Regions from separate parts of the Oceanicella sp. genome, predicted to be linked through region 3. Evidence: riboswitches for the same ligand, from Rfam matches in the RefSeq annotation. Region 3 holds a riboswitch; each other region holds the start of a gene.
The links. A riboswitch is a leader RNA that binds a small molecule or an ion and turns the genes downstream of it on or off. The one in region 3 is predicted to bind cobalamin.
Positions count from the first base shown of each region.

Region 1: another riboswitch for cobalamin. It lies ahead of AC1HC7_RS15775 (TonB-dependent receptor plug domain-containing protein); the one in region 3 lies ahead of AC1HC7_RS02735 (CbtB domain-containing protein).
Region 2: another riboswitch for cobalamin. It lies ahead of AC1HC7_RS08905 (energy-coupling factor ABC transporter permease); the one in region 3 lies ahead of AC1HC7_RS02735 (CbtB domain-containing protein).

Region 1 covers NZ_JBWOMN010000119.1:1,016-6,142, reverse strand. The annotation lists partial or broken gene AC1HC7_RS15780 (TonB family protein) at 1-300, shown strand, start outside; gene AC1HC7_RS15775 (TonB-dependent receptor plug domain-containing protein) at 311-2,254, opposite strand; cobalamin riboswitch at 2,397-2,612, opposite strand; gene AC1HC7_RS15770 (AMP-binding protein) at 2,698-4,458, opposite strand; partial or broken gene AC1HC7_RS15765 (amidase) at 4,484-5,127, opposite strand, start outside.
Region 2 covers NZ_JBWOMN010000064.1:56,897-62,023, forward strand. The annotation lists gene AC1HC7_RS08895 (DUF2125 domain-containing protein) at 1-747, shown strand, start outside; gene queG (tRNA epoxyqueuosine(34) reductase QueG) at 840-2,039, opposite strand; cobalamin riboswitch at 2,081-2,318, shown strand; gene AC1HC7_RS08905 (energy-coupling factor ABC transporter permease) at 2,438-3,112, shown strand; gene fzlA (FtsZ-binding protein FzlA) at 3,195-3,863, opposite strand; gene AC1HC7_RS08915 (hypothetical protein) at 4,093-4,497, shown strand; gene gltB (glutamate synthase large subunit) at 4,584-5,127, opposite strand, start outside.
Region 3 covers NZ_JBWOMN010000016.1:68,647-73,773, reverse strand. The annotation lists gene AC1HC7_RS02745 (cobalt-precorrin-5B (C(1))-methyltransferase) at 1-476, shown strand, start outside; gene AC1HC7_RS02740 (precorrin-6A/cobalt-precorrin-6A reductase) at 473-1,258, shown strand; cobalamin riboswitch at 1,318-1,567, shown strand; gene AC1HC7_RS02735 (CbtB domain-containing protein) at 1,602-1,775, shown strand; gene AC1HC7_RS02730 (CbtA family protein) at 1,977-2,726, shown strand; gene cobW (cobalamin biosynthesis protein CobW) at 2,719-3,975, shown strand; gene cobN (cobaltochelatase subunit CobN) at 4,017-5,127, shown strand, end outside.

The sequences.
Region 1 (5,127 bases), on a different contig from region 3:
ACGCGGCAAACGCTGCTGCAGGCTTTCGGCGCCGAGGTCCGGGCCGCCGTCGCCCGCCGGAAGCGCTACCCGCGACCGGCCCTGCGTCGCGGGCGCGAAGGCGTCGTCCGCATCGTCGTGACCATCGACCGCAGGGGCGGTTTGCTGTCGGCGCGGCTGGCGCGATCATCGGGGCGCGCGGCGCTGGACCGCGCCGCGCTGGCCGCTGCCCGGGCCGTGGGCCGTTACCCCGCGCCGCCCGCCGGGCTGTCCGGTCGCCGGTTCAGCTTCGCGATTCCGATGCGCTTCGCCCTGCGCTGAGCGCGCCGCCTCAATAGGCCACGCTCAGCCCGACGAAACCGGTGACGCCGCGGGCGGTGTAGCCGTCGACCTCCTGATACGCGGCGTCGGCGAGGTTCTCGATCCGCGCGGTGATCCGCACGGTTTCGTTCAGCCGATAGGCGGCGGCGATGTCGATCACCGCGTAGTCATCGAGCCGCACCCGCGACGCGCCGAAGGCCGGGGCGGTGAAATCGGTGTCGTAATTGCCGATCACCACGCGCGCGGACGCGGTGACCTCGGCGTCGCCGCCCATGAAGGCGTAGCTCGCCGACACCCGGCCTTCATGGCGCGGGCGGCGCGCCTCGATGCCGCCGTCGGCGGTTGCGGCGTTGAGCCAGGTATAGGCGGCCGAGAGGCTGAGGCCGTCGGTCACCGCGACGCTGCCGGCGACCTCGACGCCCTGCCGGCGGCTGGTTCCGGCCAGGTTGACCGGCGTGGCGATGAAGGCCGGGGCCGGGAACAGGGTCTCGATCTCGTTCTTCAGGCGTTCCTGAAAATAGGTGACGTCGATCGTGGCGCGATCGTCCCAGAAGCTTTGCTCGACCCCCAGGTCCCAGCTGAAATTCGCCTCGGGCTCAAGATCGGGATTGCCGGCGAAAGCGGCGGGAATGAAGCCGAACTGTTCGAAGAAGGTCGGGTTGGTGACGCCCTTGCCGAAGCTGCCGTGAAACCGCGTGCCGGTGGCCTCAAGCAGATAGGACGCGCCGGCGCTGTAGGTGAAGGCGTCCTGGAAATCATCGTTCAGATCGTAGCGCAAGCCGATCTGCACGTCGAGATCGTCGAGGAACCTGCCCCGGTATTCCCCGGCGACGCCGAACAACGCGCGGGTCTGCCGCGCCAGTTGCGACGGGTTGAAGACCAGCGCCGGATCGACGTTCTCGAAGCGCTCGCGCTCCCATTCCACGGCGAGCGCGAGGCTGTGCCGCGCGGCGTCCAGCGTCGGCGCGTCAATGGCGACGCTGGCCTGATACGCCGCTTTCAGGCGGCTGGAGGCCACATCGGCGCTGGGCGCCGCGTTGGTGAGGTTTTTCGATCTCACATCGGTGTAGTTCAGCCGCGCGCCATGCCGGACGCGCCCGCCGAAGCTGTCGAGCCGCCCGTGCAGCGATGCGAAAACCTCGCGCTGGCGCAGCGAATTGTCGGCGTCGCTCACCAGCCCGGCCCGCTCGGCGGCGCCGAAATTGAACTGGTCGGACTCCGAATCGCGATCGACGAGCCGGAACGAGGCGCCCAGCGACAGATCGTCAAACGGCGTGACGCTGGCCCTGGCGTTCAGGGTCAGGTTGCGATCCGCGTCATCCTCGCCCCCGGGGCTGTCGCTGACGTCAAAGCCGCCGTCACGCCGATAGGCGCCCGACAGCGACAGGTCAAAGCGGTCATTGCCGCCGCGCAGATAGGCCGAGGCCAGCCCCGCGGCGCCGGATCCGCCCTCGGCCGCGCCGCCTGCAGCGAAGCCGCCGCGCGGGCCACGCCGGGTCACGATGGAAATCACGCCGGCGGCGGCGTTGGAGCCGTAAAGCGCCGATTGCGGGCCGCGCAGCACCTCGATGCGCTCGATATCGGCAGCGAGCAGCCCGGCGAAATCGTATTCTCCGGTCTGCGCGGCCGAGACCTCGACGCCGTCGATCAGCACCAGCACGTGGTTGCCCTCGGCGCCGCGCAGGCGGATCTGGGTCAGGCCGCCAGGCCCGCCCGACCGGTTGACCGCGACCCCGGGCAACGCGCGCAGGGCCTCGGCGGCGTCGCGGATCTGGCGGCGTTCGATGTCTTCGGCGGTCACCACGCTGCTGGCCCGGCCATAGGCGTCGGCGGCGATCGGCCTCTGCCCGCCCGACACCAGGATTTCGCCGAGCGCCAGCGGCTCCTCCGCCCTCGCAAGGACCGGAATCGCGGACAGGGCCGCGAATGCGCAGCAAAGTTTTCTCATGGTCATTCCCCTCCGGCGGGCGGGGGCCCGCCGCATCGGTTGCATCGCGCCGATGGAGAGAGAGAGACCCCGAGAGCCCGACCCCGCCAAAGGCCATTCAGACTCACCGCTGCGGAAGAAACCGCCCCGACGACGCGCCCCGCGTCACGGAAGGGTGATGGCCTTGGCAGGTCTCCTGGCTCGCGGGTCGGGGCCCTTGCCTCGCCTTCCCGACCTGCGCGGTCAGTGGCGTTTGGAAGCAGGGCTCGCCGCTTACAGTTGCGGGGGCAGCCACGGCATTGGCCCCGTCGGGGGCATCCGCACCGTGTTCCCTTTTCATCCATCCGCCCGTGGGCGGGTAGGAACCAAAGCTGGCGCCAGCTAAGCCAGCGGGTTCGCCGGCGTCAACAGGATTATGGGCCGGGGCGGCGACCCCGGCGCGTCAGACATGGCGCGTCAGACATGGCGCGTCAGAAATCCTTCCAGTTCTCGATCATCCAGTCGCGCATCAGGAATTTCTGCGGCTTGCCGGTGACCGTCATCGGCAGTTCGTCGGTGATGCGGATATGTCTGGGAATCTTGTAGTGGGCGATCTGGCCCTGACAGTGATCCCGCAGCGCCTGCGCGTCCGGCGCGGCGCCCGGCGCGGGCGTGACCCAGGCGCAGACCTCCTCGCCAAGCCGCTGATGCGGCACGCCGAAAACCTGAACATCGCCCACATCCGGATGGCGGCGCAGGAAATCCTCGATCTCGCGCGGGTAGATGTTTTCGCCGCCGCGGATGATCATGTCCTTCAGCCGCCCGACGATGGTGCAGAAACCTTCCGCGTCCAGCTCCGCCAGATCCCCGGTGCGCATCCAGCCGCCGCCATCGATCGCCTCGGCGGTCTTTTCCGGATCGTCCCAGTAGCCGTGCATCACCGAATAGCCGCGCGTGCACAGCTCGCCCGGCGATCCGATGGGGGCGATGGCGCCGGAGTCGTCGATGATCTTCACCTCCAGATGCGGGTGGATGCGCCCCACAGTGGCGCAGCGCTTTTCGATGGAATCGTCGACGAAGCTCTGGAAGGACACCGGCGAGGTTTCGGTCATGCCGTAGCAGATCGTCACCTCGGCCATGTTCATGCGCTCGATCACGCCGTGCATGGTCTCGATCGGGCACAGCGCGCCGGCCATGATCCCGGTGCGCAGGGAGGACAGGTCATGGCCGCCGGCCTCGGCGCGCTCCAGCATGGCGACGAACATGGTGGGCACGCCGTAAAGCGCTGTGCAGCGGGCTTTCTCCACCGCGTCAAGCGCCTCGTCGGGGTCGAAGGCCTCGCCCGGGAACACCATCGCCGCGCCCTTGGCGACGCAGCCCAGCACGCCCATGACCATGCCGAAGCAGTGATACAGCGGCACCGGAATGCACAGCCGGTCGTTTTCGCTGAAATCGATGCGGCCGGTGACGAAGCGGGCGTTGTTGACGATGTTGAAATGGGTGAGCGTCGCGCCCTTGGGCGCGCCGGTGGTGCCCGAAGTGAACTGGATGTTGATGGGGTCGTCCGGGCTCAGCGATCCGGTGATCGCGTCCAGCCGCAATTGCTGGGCCGGGCCGCCAAGCGCCTGCACCTCGCCAAAGGCGTGGATCCCGGGGCCGGGGTCGTCGCCCATGGCGATGACGATCTTCAGATGCGGCAGCCGGGCGCTGTTCAGCCGCCCCCTGGGCGCGTCGGCCAGTTCCGGCGCCAGGGTGCGGATCATCTTCAGATAATCCGAGGTCTTGAAGCGTTCCGCCAGCACCAGCGCCTTGCAGCCCACCTTGTTCAGCGCGTAGTCCAGTTCCGACAGCCGGTAGGCCGGATTGATGTTGACCAGGATGACGCCGATGCGGGCGGTGGCGAACTGGGTCAGCAGCCATTCCAGACGGTTCGGGGCCCAGATGCCGACCCGGTCGCCCTTGCCCAGCCCCAGCGCCAGGAACCCCGAGGCCAGCGCGTCGACCTCCCGGTCCAGATCGTAATAGCTCAGGGTCCGGCCCTCGCGCGGCAGCACGACCGCGTCCCGCGGCCCGTGGCGGGACACGGTTTCGCGCAGCAGCTGCGGGATGGTGATGTGGCGCAGTTCCTCGGTCTTGTCGCCGACCACGTAGGAGCGGTTTTCGCGCGGCGCCGCATCGGCATGGCCGTCGCGCCCCGCAGGCGCGGACGGCGCGCCGATCCCGCCTGCGAGGCTTTCGTTCAGAATGGACATCCGCCGTCTCCCTGAGCTTTGCGTCCTAGAAATCACGCCAGTCGCCGGATTGCTCGAACGCATGGGCGGCCTGGTAGATGATCATTTCGCCAAAATGCGGCGCCACGAGCGACATGCCAATGGGCAACCCCTCGGACAGCCCGCAGGGCGCGGACATCACCGGGAACCCGGTGGCGTTGAACGGCGCGGTGTTGCCGATCATCTCGAAGGCGCGCTGCACATAGAGGCTGGCCGAGCAGTCGGCGGGCGGGATCGGCTGCGGCTTCATGGGCACCGTCGGCATCAGCAGCAGATCCACCGAGCGAAAGATCGCCATATAGGCCGCGACCACCCGGCGCATCAGGTTCTGGGCCTTGCCGTAGAACCGCCCGCGATGGTTTTCCTGAAAGAATTCGCCCACGAACATCGACACCTTGAGCGAATGCGACAGCTCGTCCGCCCGGCTGCGCCATTGCGCCATGTGATCCATCATCGAGGGCACGAACAGCCCGCGATAATTGGTGCCGCCGGAATTGCCGCGCATCATGTGGTCCTGCAGGCCTTCAAGCGTGATCGCGGTCCAGCAATCGGTGGCGAAATCATGCTCGGGCGCCGACACCTCGGACACCTGCGCGCCAAGATCGCGGAACCTGTCGGCGGCGGCGCGCACCTTCCGGTCCACGTCGGCTT
Region 2 (5,127 bases), on a different contig from region 3:
TACCAGCCCAACATGGCGATCGCCACATGGCCGCCCCGCCAGACCATCGCCGCGCCGGGCGAACGGGTGGCGGTCACGTCGGACGCCATGCGCGCCTCGCTGACGCTGATCCCCGAGACCCGGCTGGGGCTCGATCGCGCGGTCGTCGAACTCGCCGGGCTGACGCTGACTTCCCAGCGCGGCTGGAGCGCGGCGCTGGGCTCGGGCCAGCTTTCGGTGCGCCGCGCCGAGGCCGAGCGCGGCCGCGCCAACGCCTATGACGCGGTGCTGGAGGGCGCGGATCTGCGCCTGCCTGAAGGCCTGCGCGCCCTGCTCAGTCAGGACGGCGCGCTGCCCGACCTGATCCAGACCCTGCGGCTGGACCTCACCGCCGCCTTCGCCGCGCCGCTGGACCGGCTGGCGCTGGAAGGTCCGAAGCCGGAGTTGCAGACGCTCTGGCTGCGCAGATCGGCGTTTCACTGGGGCGAGGTGGCGCTGGAGGCAAGCGGGCGCGTCGATTTCGACGCCGAAGGCGTGCCCGACGGCAAGATCTCGTTCCGCGCGCGCAATTGGCGCGCCCTGCTCGACGCCGCGGCGGCGGCGGGGGCGATCGACCGGGGGATGGCGGACGCCCTGCGCCAGGGGCTGGACTTCGTCGCCCTGCTGTCGAGCGACGGCAAGGCGCTGGAGGCGCCGCTGATCTTCAAGGCCGGGCTGATGTTTCTGGGGCCGGCGCCGCTTGGCCCGGCGCCCCGCCTGCGCCGCTGATCGTTTTTGCCGCCGCCGGCCGGCCCGGGTCCTTCCCGATGCGGCGCAGCCGCGAGCGCCGGGCCTGACGGGCGACCGCCGCCCCCGGCTGTTCAGGCGGATCGTGGCGAGGGCGACCCGGGCGCGGCACCCGCCCCAAGCCCGTCATCGCCCGCATCGTCTTCGAGCGCCGCGCGCCATTCCTCGGCGACCTCCGGGTCGGCGTCCGGGCGGGCCAGCGCCGCCAGCGCGGCGCGCGGGATCAGCCGCGACAGCGCCCAGACCGCCGCGCCGCGCACCAGCGGTTCGGAATCGTCCAGCCGGGCGCGGGCCGACGGGGCCAGCGATTCCATGCCTGAATTGCCGATCGCGGTCAGCACGTTGCGCAGGAATCGCGCGCGCCCGATGCGCTTGATCGGCGACGCCCGGAACATGTCGCGAAACCCGGCCTCGTCCAACCCGGCGAATTGCGCCAGCAGCGGCCGCGTCAATTCCACCCGCGCCAGATACCCGGCCTCCGAGGCGGCCTGCGCGAACTTGTTCCACGGGCAGACCGCAAGGCAATCGTCGCAGCCATAGATGCGGTTGCCGATCAGCGGGCGCATCGGGCGCGGGATCGGGCCCTTCAGCTCGATGGTCAGGTAGGAAATGCAGCGCCGCGCATCCAGTTGAAACGGCGCCGGAAACGCCGCTGTCGGGCAGATGTCGAGACAGCGCCGGCACGACCCGCAACGCTCCGCCCCCGGCGGATCCGGCGGCAGATCCAGCGTGGTGAAGATCGCGCCCAGAAAAAACCAGTTGCCCAGATCCCGCGACAGCAGATTGGTGTGCTTGCCCTGCCAGCCCAGCCCCGCCGCCGCCGCCAGCGGCTTTTCCATCACCGGCGCGGTGTCGACGAACACCTTGATGTCGCCGCCGGCCCGTTCGATCAGCCAGCGCCCCAGCCGTTTCAGGCGTTTCTTCAGCGGGTCGTGATAGTCGCGATTGCGCGCATAGACCGAGATCGCGCCCCGGTCCCGGTGATCGAGCAGCGCCAGCGGGTCGTCGCGCGGCGTGTAGGGTTCGGCCAGCATCGCCACCGCGCGCGCCTCGGGCCACAGTGCGGCGGCGGAGCCGCGCCAGGTCTCGCGCGCCGCCATCCACTGCATGTCGCCATGGCGCCCCTTGTCGAGAAAGGCGCGCAGCCGCGGCGCCGCAAGCGGCGTCGCGTCGGGGCGGCAGACGCCCATGGCCGCAAAACCCTCGCGCCTTGCCTGCGCCGCCAGCGCCGCCTTCAGCTCGGCCCCCGGGGCTGCGGCGTCTGGTCCGGTCATCGCCGGCCCTCCGGGTCTTGACGAACCTTCCCGGCGCTGAAACCTTGCCCGGGCCTTTCGGCGCCCCGAGGCCTCGCGGCCGCCAAGGGCGAAACGGGAAGCCGGTGACCCCCGCCGCGCGCATCGCGCCGGCGGGTCAGTCCGGCGCTGCCCCCGCAACGGTGGGCGAGGACAGCGATGCCATCATGCCACTGCGCGATGCGTGGGAAGGCGGCGTCGCCGGCGGTCGCGGGACCGCTTCTCGCAAGCCCGGAGACCGGCCGAAAAGCGTTGGCGCGCGCGATGCGGAGGGCGTCGCGGGCGCGGTCGCGCCCGGCGCGCGGCCGCGTCCCGATCCTTCCATCGCGCATCATCAAGGCCGCGCGGGGCATGCGCGGCGTCAAGGAAGGACCACCATCATGCATATCGAACCGGGACTCGTCGTCGGCGCCAAGGCGGCGCTCGGCTACGCCGCGGCGGCGGGGGCTTTCGGGCTTGCCGCCCGCGCCGGCCGCCAGACCATCCGCGATGCGGGGCTCGGCGGGTTCGCCGCGCGCAGCGGGCTCGCCGCCGCCGCCGTGTTCTGCTTTTTCGAGGTGATGCCCCACTGGCCGGTCGGGGTGTCCGAGGTGCATCTGATCCTCGGGTCGACGCTTTTCCTGATCTTCGGCGCCGGCCCGGCGGCGATCGGGCTGGCGACAGGGCTGCTGATCCAGGGGCTGTTCTTCGCGCCCGCGGACCTGCCCCAATACGGGATGAACGTGGCGACGCTGATCTTTCCGCTGTTCATGATGCGCGGGCTGGCGGCGCGGATCATCGCGCCGGGGCTGCGCTACGCCGATCTGGGCTACGGGCAGGCGCTGGCCCTGTCCGCCGCCTATCAGGGCGGGGTGGTCGCCTGGGTGGCGTTCTGGGCCTTCTACGGGCAGGGCTTCGGGGCCGAGTCCGTCGCCGCCGTGACCAGCTTCGGGGCCGCCTACATGCTGGTGGTCGTGCTCGAACCGCTGGTGGATCTGGCGGTGCTGGGCGGCGCCAAGGCGGTTCGCGGGCTCGAGCGGTCCGGCCTGGTGACGCCCCGGCTGCTGTCGGCCTGACCGGCCCGACCGGTTGCGCCCACCGTTTCGGCGGCGCCGCGCGGCGCCGCCGGAATCACGGGGGGCGGCGCGCGCGCGCAGCCTAAAAATCCAGATCGGCGTAATGGGCCGGGGGCGGAAAGCCCGACAGGTGATCCGACAGGATCGAGCGGAACGCCGGGCGCGACTTGATGCGCGCATACCAGTCCTTGGCCGGGGGCGAGACGCGCCAGTCCACGTCGCCGATGTAGTCGAGGCAGCTCAGATGCGCGGCGGCGGCGAAATCGGCGATGGTCAGTTCCTCGCCCGCCAGCCATTTGCGCTGATCCACCAGCCAGCCGATGTATTCCAGATGCACGTTCATGTTGCGCGACCCGGCGCGGATGCGGGCGCTGTCGGGGTGGCCGCCGCCGCGCATCTTCTTCATCACCCGCTCCTCGACCAGATTGGCGGTCACCTCGGCCTGCATCTTGTCGTCGAACCAGGCCACCAGCCGCCTTGTTTCGGCGCGCGCGGCGGGGGCCTTGGGCAGCAGCGGGCGTTCGGGGCGGGTTTCCTCCAGATATTCGGTGATGGCGGCGCTGTCGGCGACGATCGTGGCGTCGTCATCGACGAAGACCGGCACGCGGGCGGCCGGGTTGAGGCGCAGGAAATCCAGCTCGCGCTGCCATGGCGCCTCCTCGACCAGTTCCACCTCGATGCGCTTTTCGGCGAGCGCGAGGCGGACTTTCCGACAGAACGGCGACAGGGGCAGGTGGTGGAGACGGCGCATGGGGCAAGCATCCGGGAACCGGGAACGGGGTTTGCGGAAACTGCATCTTCGCGCCGCGCAATGCAACCGGAGACCGCGCCGCGGCGAAAGCCCCGCGCAGCGGCGCCTTGTCCCGCGCGCCGGGAGGCCCTAGCCTTGGCGGGACGGTGTTTCGTAGCCTGCCCAATCTCGCGCGCCAGGTCCTGCGTTTCGGCCCCCGCGCGCGCCCCGAACGACGGACGGAGACATCATGCTCTATGGCAAGCTTATCATCTGCGGCGCCGCGCTCGCCGTCGCGGCCGCCTGCACGGCGCCGCGCCGCGAACACAGCTCCATCGGCTATGCCGGGCTCACCGCCATCGCCGAATGCGATTTCGAGGCGGCGGAGCTGCTTTACACCCGCGCCTCGCGCGATGCGCCCGAAAACCCGTATTACCGGCTTGGGCTGGGGGTGGCGCAGCAACGGCTGGGCAAGACCGATCTGGCCGCGGCCAATTACCGGAAGGCCATCGAGCTGGGCGCCGATCAGCCGGTGGGCAGCGCCGCCGCGCCCTGTTCGAAGAAACCCGGCGAACGCACGGTGATCGCCAAGGCCAACACCACGGTGGGCGACATGGCGCGCGAAAACCTGGCGATGATCAACGGCGGGCAGTGAACCCCGCCGCCGGGCGTCAGACCGGGAAAAACCGATAGATGCCCCCCCCCGATCCCGAGGGTCGGGGTCGGAGGGGGGGGGGCGCGTCAGGCGATCGCCGCCTCGGGCTCGTCGGACAGCGGATGCGCGATGCGGTCCACCATTTCCTTGGGGCAGATCTGCAGGAACCGGCTGCGCACCAGATCCCAGTCGCGCAGGATCTGCGCCGCGTGGGGCGAGCCGGTCTGCGCCAGATGCGCCTCGATCAGGCCGCGCAGCACGCTTTCCCAATGCGCCGCGCGCAGGGGCTGGATCACCAGCGTTTCGGGGTTGGCGCGGGCCTCGAAATCCCGGTCGCGGTCATAGACGAAGGCCATGCCGCCGCTCATGCCCGCGCCGAAATTGTCGCCCACGCGGCCCAGAATCACCGCCGTGCCGCCGGTCATGTATTCGCAGCCGTTCGAGCCGCAGCCCTCCACCACCACGTCGGCCCCGGAATTGCGCACGCAAAACCGTTCCCCGGCGCGGCCGTTGGCGAACAGCTTGCCCGCCGTGGCCCCGTACAGCACGGTGTTGCCGATGATGGTGTTGTCCTGGGGGACCAGCGGGCTGTTGAGCGGCGGGCGCACCACGATCACGCCCCCCGACAGC
Region 3 (5,127 bases):
AGGCGGCGGCGGCGCGGCTCTATCCCGATCTGCCGCGATCGGCGTTTCTCGACATGGGGGATTTCGCCGGGGGGTTGCTGAAATACCTGCGCGCCAACCCGGTGGCGCGGCTGACGCTGGCCGGGGGCATTGGCAAGCTCACGAAACTGGCGCAGGGGGCGATGGACCTGCATTCCGCCCGCAGCCAGGTGGATTTCGAACGGCTGGCGGCGATGGCGCGGGCCGCGGGCGCCGACCCGGCGCCGGTGCGCGCCGCCAACACCGCGCTGGAGGCGCTGGGCCACGCCGGCCCCGATCTGGCGCGCGCGGTGGCCGAAGGCGTGATCGCCGCCGCGCGCGGCGTGCTGCGCGACGCGCCGGTGGCGCTGGAGGCGGTGGTGATCGACCGCGAGGGCAAGGTTTTCGCCCGCGTCGCGGCCCCCGCCCCCGGCGCCGATGTCGCCCCCGGCGCCGCCCCGCCCGCGCGCAGGCCATGACGCTGCTGGTGCTGGCGGGCACGGCGGAGGCGCGCGACCTGGTTGCCGCGCTGGCCGCCGCGCGCGCGCCATGCGTCGCCTCGCTGGCCGGGGTCACCGCCGCCCCGCGCCCGCTGGCCGTCGAGACGTGGCGCGGCGGCTTTGGCGGCGAGGCGGCGATGACGGCGCGGCTGCGAGACGCCGGGATCACTGCGGTGATCGACGCCACCCACCCCTTCGCCGAACGCATCAGCGCCCGCGCCGCGCGGGTCTGCGCGGCGCTCGACCTGCCGCGCCTGACCCTGCGCCGGCCGCCCTGGCGCGAACCGCCGGACACCGCGCCGCCCTGGCGCCGGTTCCCGACGCTGGAGGCGGCGGTGACGGGGCTGCCGCCGGGCGCGCGGGCGCTGGCCGCCACCGGCGGGCGGTCGCTGCCGGCGATCGAACGCGCCCTTGGCGGCGCGGACATGGCGGCGAATGCGGCGATCCTCGCCCGCGTCATCGGCCCGGTCGCCGGGCCGCCCCCGCCCGCCGGCCTGCGCCTGATCCACGCCCGCCCGCCCTTTGACGAGGCGGCGGAGATCGCGCTGATGCGCGCCGAAGCCATAACCCATCTGCTGACCCGCGATTCCGGCGGCCCGGCGCGCGCCCGGCTCGACGCGGCGCGCACGCTCGCCATCCGCGTGCACATGATCGCCCGCCCGCCGCCGCCGCCCGGGGGCGGCGTCGAGACCGTGGCCGAGGCGCTGGACTGGGCCCTGCGCCATGCCGGCGACCGCGCGCCGGGCCGCCCGGCGCAATAGGCGCGAACACGCCCTGAAACGCCGCGTTCCGAACTTGACAGGCGACGCGCCAGCCGGGCATGTGGAGGGACTGACATGGTTCCCGCGCGGACGTTCTGAAACGCCCGCCGGATTAAAACGGGAATGCGGAACGGGCCGACCCAAGCCGGGGGCCCCCAGCCGCAGCCGCCCCCGCGACTGTATGTGGATGGCGCGCCTCAGCAAAGCCACTGCCCCCCGGGGCGGGAAGGCGAGGCCGCCGGGACGCCCCCCGCAAGGGGGCGCCGCCGATCCATCAGCCAGGAGACCTGCCATGTCGCGCGCAACCCAAACCCCGTCGGGTGTGACGGGACAGGAGAACGACATGACCACTGCCAGCATTGCCGCCCCGACCCACGCGGAAACCAGCCTCACGGCCATCGTTTCCGCGCTTCTGGTCGGCGGGATCCTGATTTTCGGCGCGGGCTTCGCCGCTTCGGACACCGTGCATGACGCCGCCCATGACACGCGCCACTCGGTGGCGTTCCCCTGCCACTAGCCCCGCCGCCAGCCCCTGCCGCCAGCCCCGTCGCCAGCCCCTGCCGCCAGCCCCTGCCCTCAGCTTCTGCGCGGGAATCCGGCGGGACCGCCGCGCCAGGGGGGGGCGGTCGCCACGCGCGCCGGGCCGCGGGGCTGGTCATGCGCAAACAGCCGGTCGCGCGGCGCCCGACGCCCCGATCCGGCCTGAAAAGGTAGTCACATGTTGAAAACCCTGTTCGCCAGCGCCTTGTTCGCCGGCGTGGCTGCGGGCGTGCTCATGGCATTCCTGCACCAGACCATGACCGTGCCGCTGATACTCGAGGCGGAGCTTTACGAGACCGGCGTGAAAACCCATTTCGCCGGCGCCGAAACCGCCGGCGGCGCGGCGCAGATCGCCGAGGACGGCCACGCCCATTCCCACGGCCCGGCGCCCGCCGGCGAGGGCTTCGACGTGACCCGGCTTGGCTATTCGGCGCTGGTCGCGGTGCTCAGCATGAGCGGCTTCGCGCTGCTGATGACCGCGGGCTTCGCCATTGCCGAGCGCATGGGCGCCCGATCCGTCGACGCGGCGCAGGGGCTGCTCTGGGGCATGGCGGGGTTCCTCGCGGTGCAGCTGTTTCCGGCCATGGGGCTGGCGCCGGAGGTCCCCGGAGCCTCGGCCGCGGCGCTGGAAACGCGCCAGGTCTGGTGGCTGAGCACGGTGGCGCTGAGCGTCGCCGGCATCGCGGCGCTGGCCTATGGCGGCGGATTCTGGCGCTTCGGCGGCGTGCTGCTGATCGCGCTCCCCCATGTCATCGGCGCGCCGCACCCGGCCGAATTCACGGGGGTCGCGCCGCCGGAGCTGGCCGGGCTGTTCGCCGCCCGCGCGCTGGGCGTCGCCGCCGTCGCCTGGCTGGCGCTGGGCGCGACGGCAGGCTGGATCTGGGCGCGGCGCGGCAATCTGACAGCGGCGCAACCCGCCCATGGATGACCTGAAGCCCGCCCGGGGCGACGGCGCGCCGCGCGCCGCCGCCCCAACCGCCAAGGCCCCAACCGCCAAGGCCCCAACCGCCAAGGCCCCGACCGCCAAGGCCCCGACCGCCAGGTCAGCGACCGCCAAGTCAGCGAAACGCCCGGCGCAAAAAATCCCGGCGACGGTGATCACCGGGTTTCTGGGCGCCGGCAAGACCACGTTGATCCGCAACCTGCTGGCCCGGGCCGGCGGGCGGCGCATCGCGCTGATCATCAACGAATTCGGCGATGAGGGCGTCGACGGCGATTTGCTGAAGGGCTGCGGCGACGAGGCCTGCGCCGACGGCGACATCGTGGAACTGTCCAACGGCTGCATCTGCTGCACCGTCGCCGATGAATTCGTGCCCACCATCGAGGCGCTGCTGGGGCGCGCCGACCCGCCCGAGCACATCGTCATCGAGACCTCGGGCCTCGCCCTGCCGCAACCGCTGGTGCGCGCCTTCAACTGGCCCGAGATCCGCAACCGCGTCACCGTTGACGGGGTCGTCGCCGTGATCGACGGCCCCGCGACCGCCGCGGGCCGCTTCGCCCATGACGAGGCGGCGGTGGCCGCGCAGCGCGCCGCCGATGACAGCCTCGGCCATGAAACCCCGCTGTCGGAGCTGTTCGAGGATCAGCTCGCCTGCGCCGACATGATCGTGGTGGCGAAATCCGATCTGCTGGACGAGGCGGGCGCGACGGCGCTGCTCGACGGGCTCGCGGCGCGGGCGCGCCGGGGCGTGCATCTGGTGCGCTCGGGGCCTGACGGGCTGGGCGCCGATCTGCTGCTCGGCCTCGGCATCGGCGCGGAGGCGGACATGGAGGCGCGACACGAGATCCATCACCATCGCCATGACGACCATGGCGAGGATGACGACCGTGGCGACCATGACGACCGTGGCGAGGATGGCGACCGCCGCGACCATCATCACGACCACGGTCATGACGCGTTCGAAAGCTTCGTGATCGCCATGGGCGAAATCGCCGATCCGGCGGCGTTTCGCGCCCGCCTCGCGACGGCGATCGCCGAACATGACATCCTGCGGCTCAAGGGTTTCGCCGCCATCGCCGGCAAGCCCATGCGGCAGGTGATCCAGGCGGTGGGACCGCGGATCGAAAGCTATTTCGACCGCCCCTTCGGCGGCGACCCGCGCCAGACGCGGCTGGTGGTGATCGGCCTCGCCGGGCTGGACCGCGCCGCCATAGAACACGCGATCGGCGCGGATTAGGCGCCGGCGCGCCGGCCCGCCCCACAGCCAAGGACAAGACCATGCATCTGCTGCTGGCTCAGCCGGGCGAGATCTCCGACGGCGCCGAGGCGGTTGACCTGGGGCAGGATCCCGCCGACATCGTCGTCATCTCCGCCGCCGACACCGAACTGGCGGGGCTGTCCGAGGCCCGCGAGGACGCGCTCGGCGATCGTCTCAGCCTGCGGCTGGCGTCGCTGCTGCATCTCCAGCACCCCATGTCGGTTGATCTGTATCTGGACCGGACGGCGGCGAAATCCCGGCTGGTGGTGGTGCGCGCGCTCGGCGGCAAGGGCTACTGGCCTTACGGGCTGGAGCAATTCGCCATTCGGCTCGCGCAGGCGGGGGTCGCCTTCGCCGCCCTGCCCGGCGACGACCAGCCCGACGACGACCTCTGGCGGGTCTCCACCATCGCGCGCCCCGACTGGGAACGGCTATGGGCCTGCTTCGCCGAGGGCGGGGTCGCCAACATGGCGCTGCTGCTGCGCCACGCCGCGCATATGCTGGGCGAGGCCGAGGCCCCGCCCGCCCCGCGCCCGCTGCTGCGCGCCGGGGTCTACTGGCCGGGCGCCGGGGTCGCGGATCTGGAAACCGCCCGCGCCAACTGGCGGCCGGGCGCCCCGGTGGCGGCGCTGGTGTTCTACCGGGCGCTGGTGCAGGGCGCGGGGCTGCACCCGGTCAACCGCATGACCCGCGCGCTGCTGGCCGAGGGCCTGAACCCGCTGCCGGTCTTCGTCGCCTCGCTGAAGGACGAAGTGAGCGCGGCGACGCTGGCGACCCTGTTTGACGAAGCGCCGCCTGCGGTGGTGCTGAACGCCACCAGCTTCGCGGTGTCCTCCCCGCAAGCGGGCGCCCACAGGGGCACGCCCCTGGATCGCCCCGGCGTCCCGGTGTTCCAGATGGTTTTCTCGGGCGGCTCCGAATCGGCCTGGGCCGAGGGGCTCAACGGGCTGTCGGCGCGCGACATCGCCATGAACGTGGCGCTGCCCGAGGTCGACGGGCGCATCCTCGCCCGCGCGGTCAGCTTCAAGGGCGAGGCCTATTTCGACGAGGCCGCGCAATGCCGCATCGCCGCCTATCGCGCGCAGGGCGACAGGGTGGCCTTCACCGCGAAGCTCGCCGCCAACTGGGCCC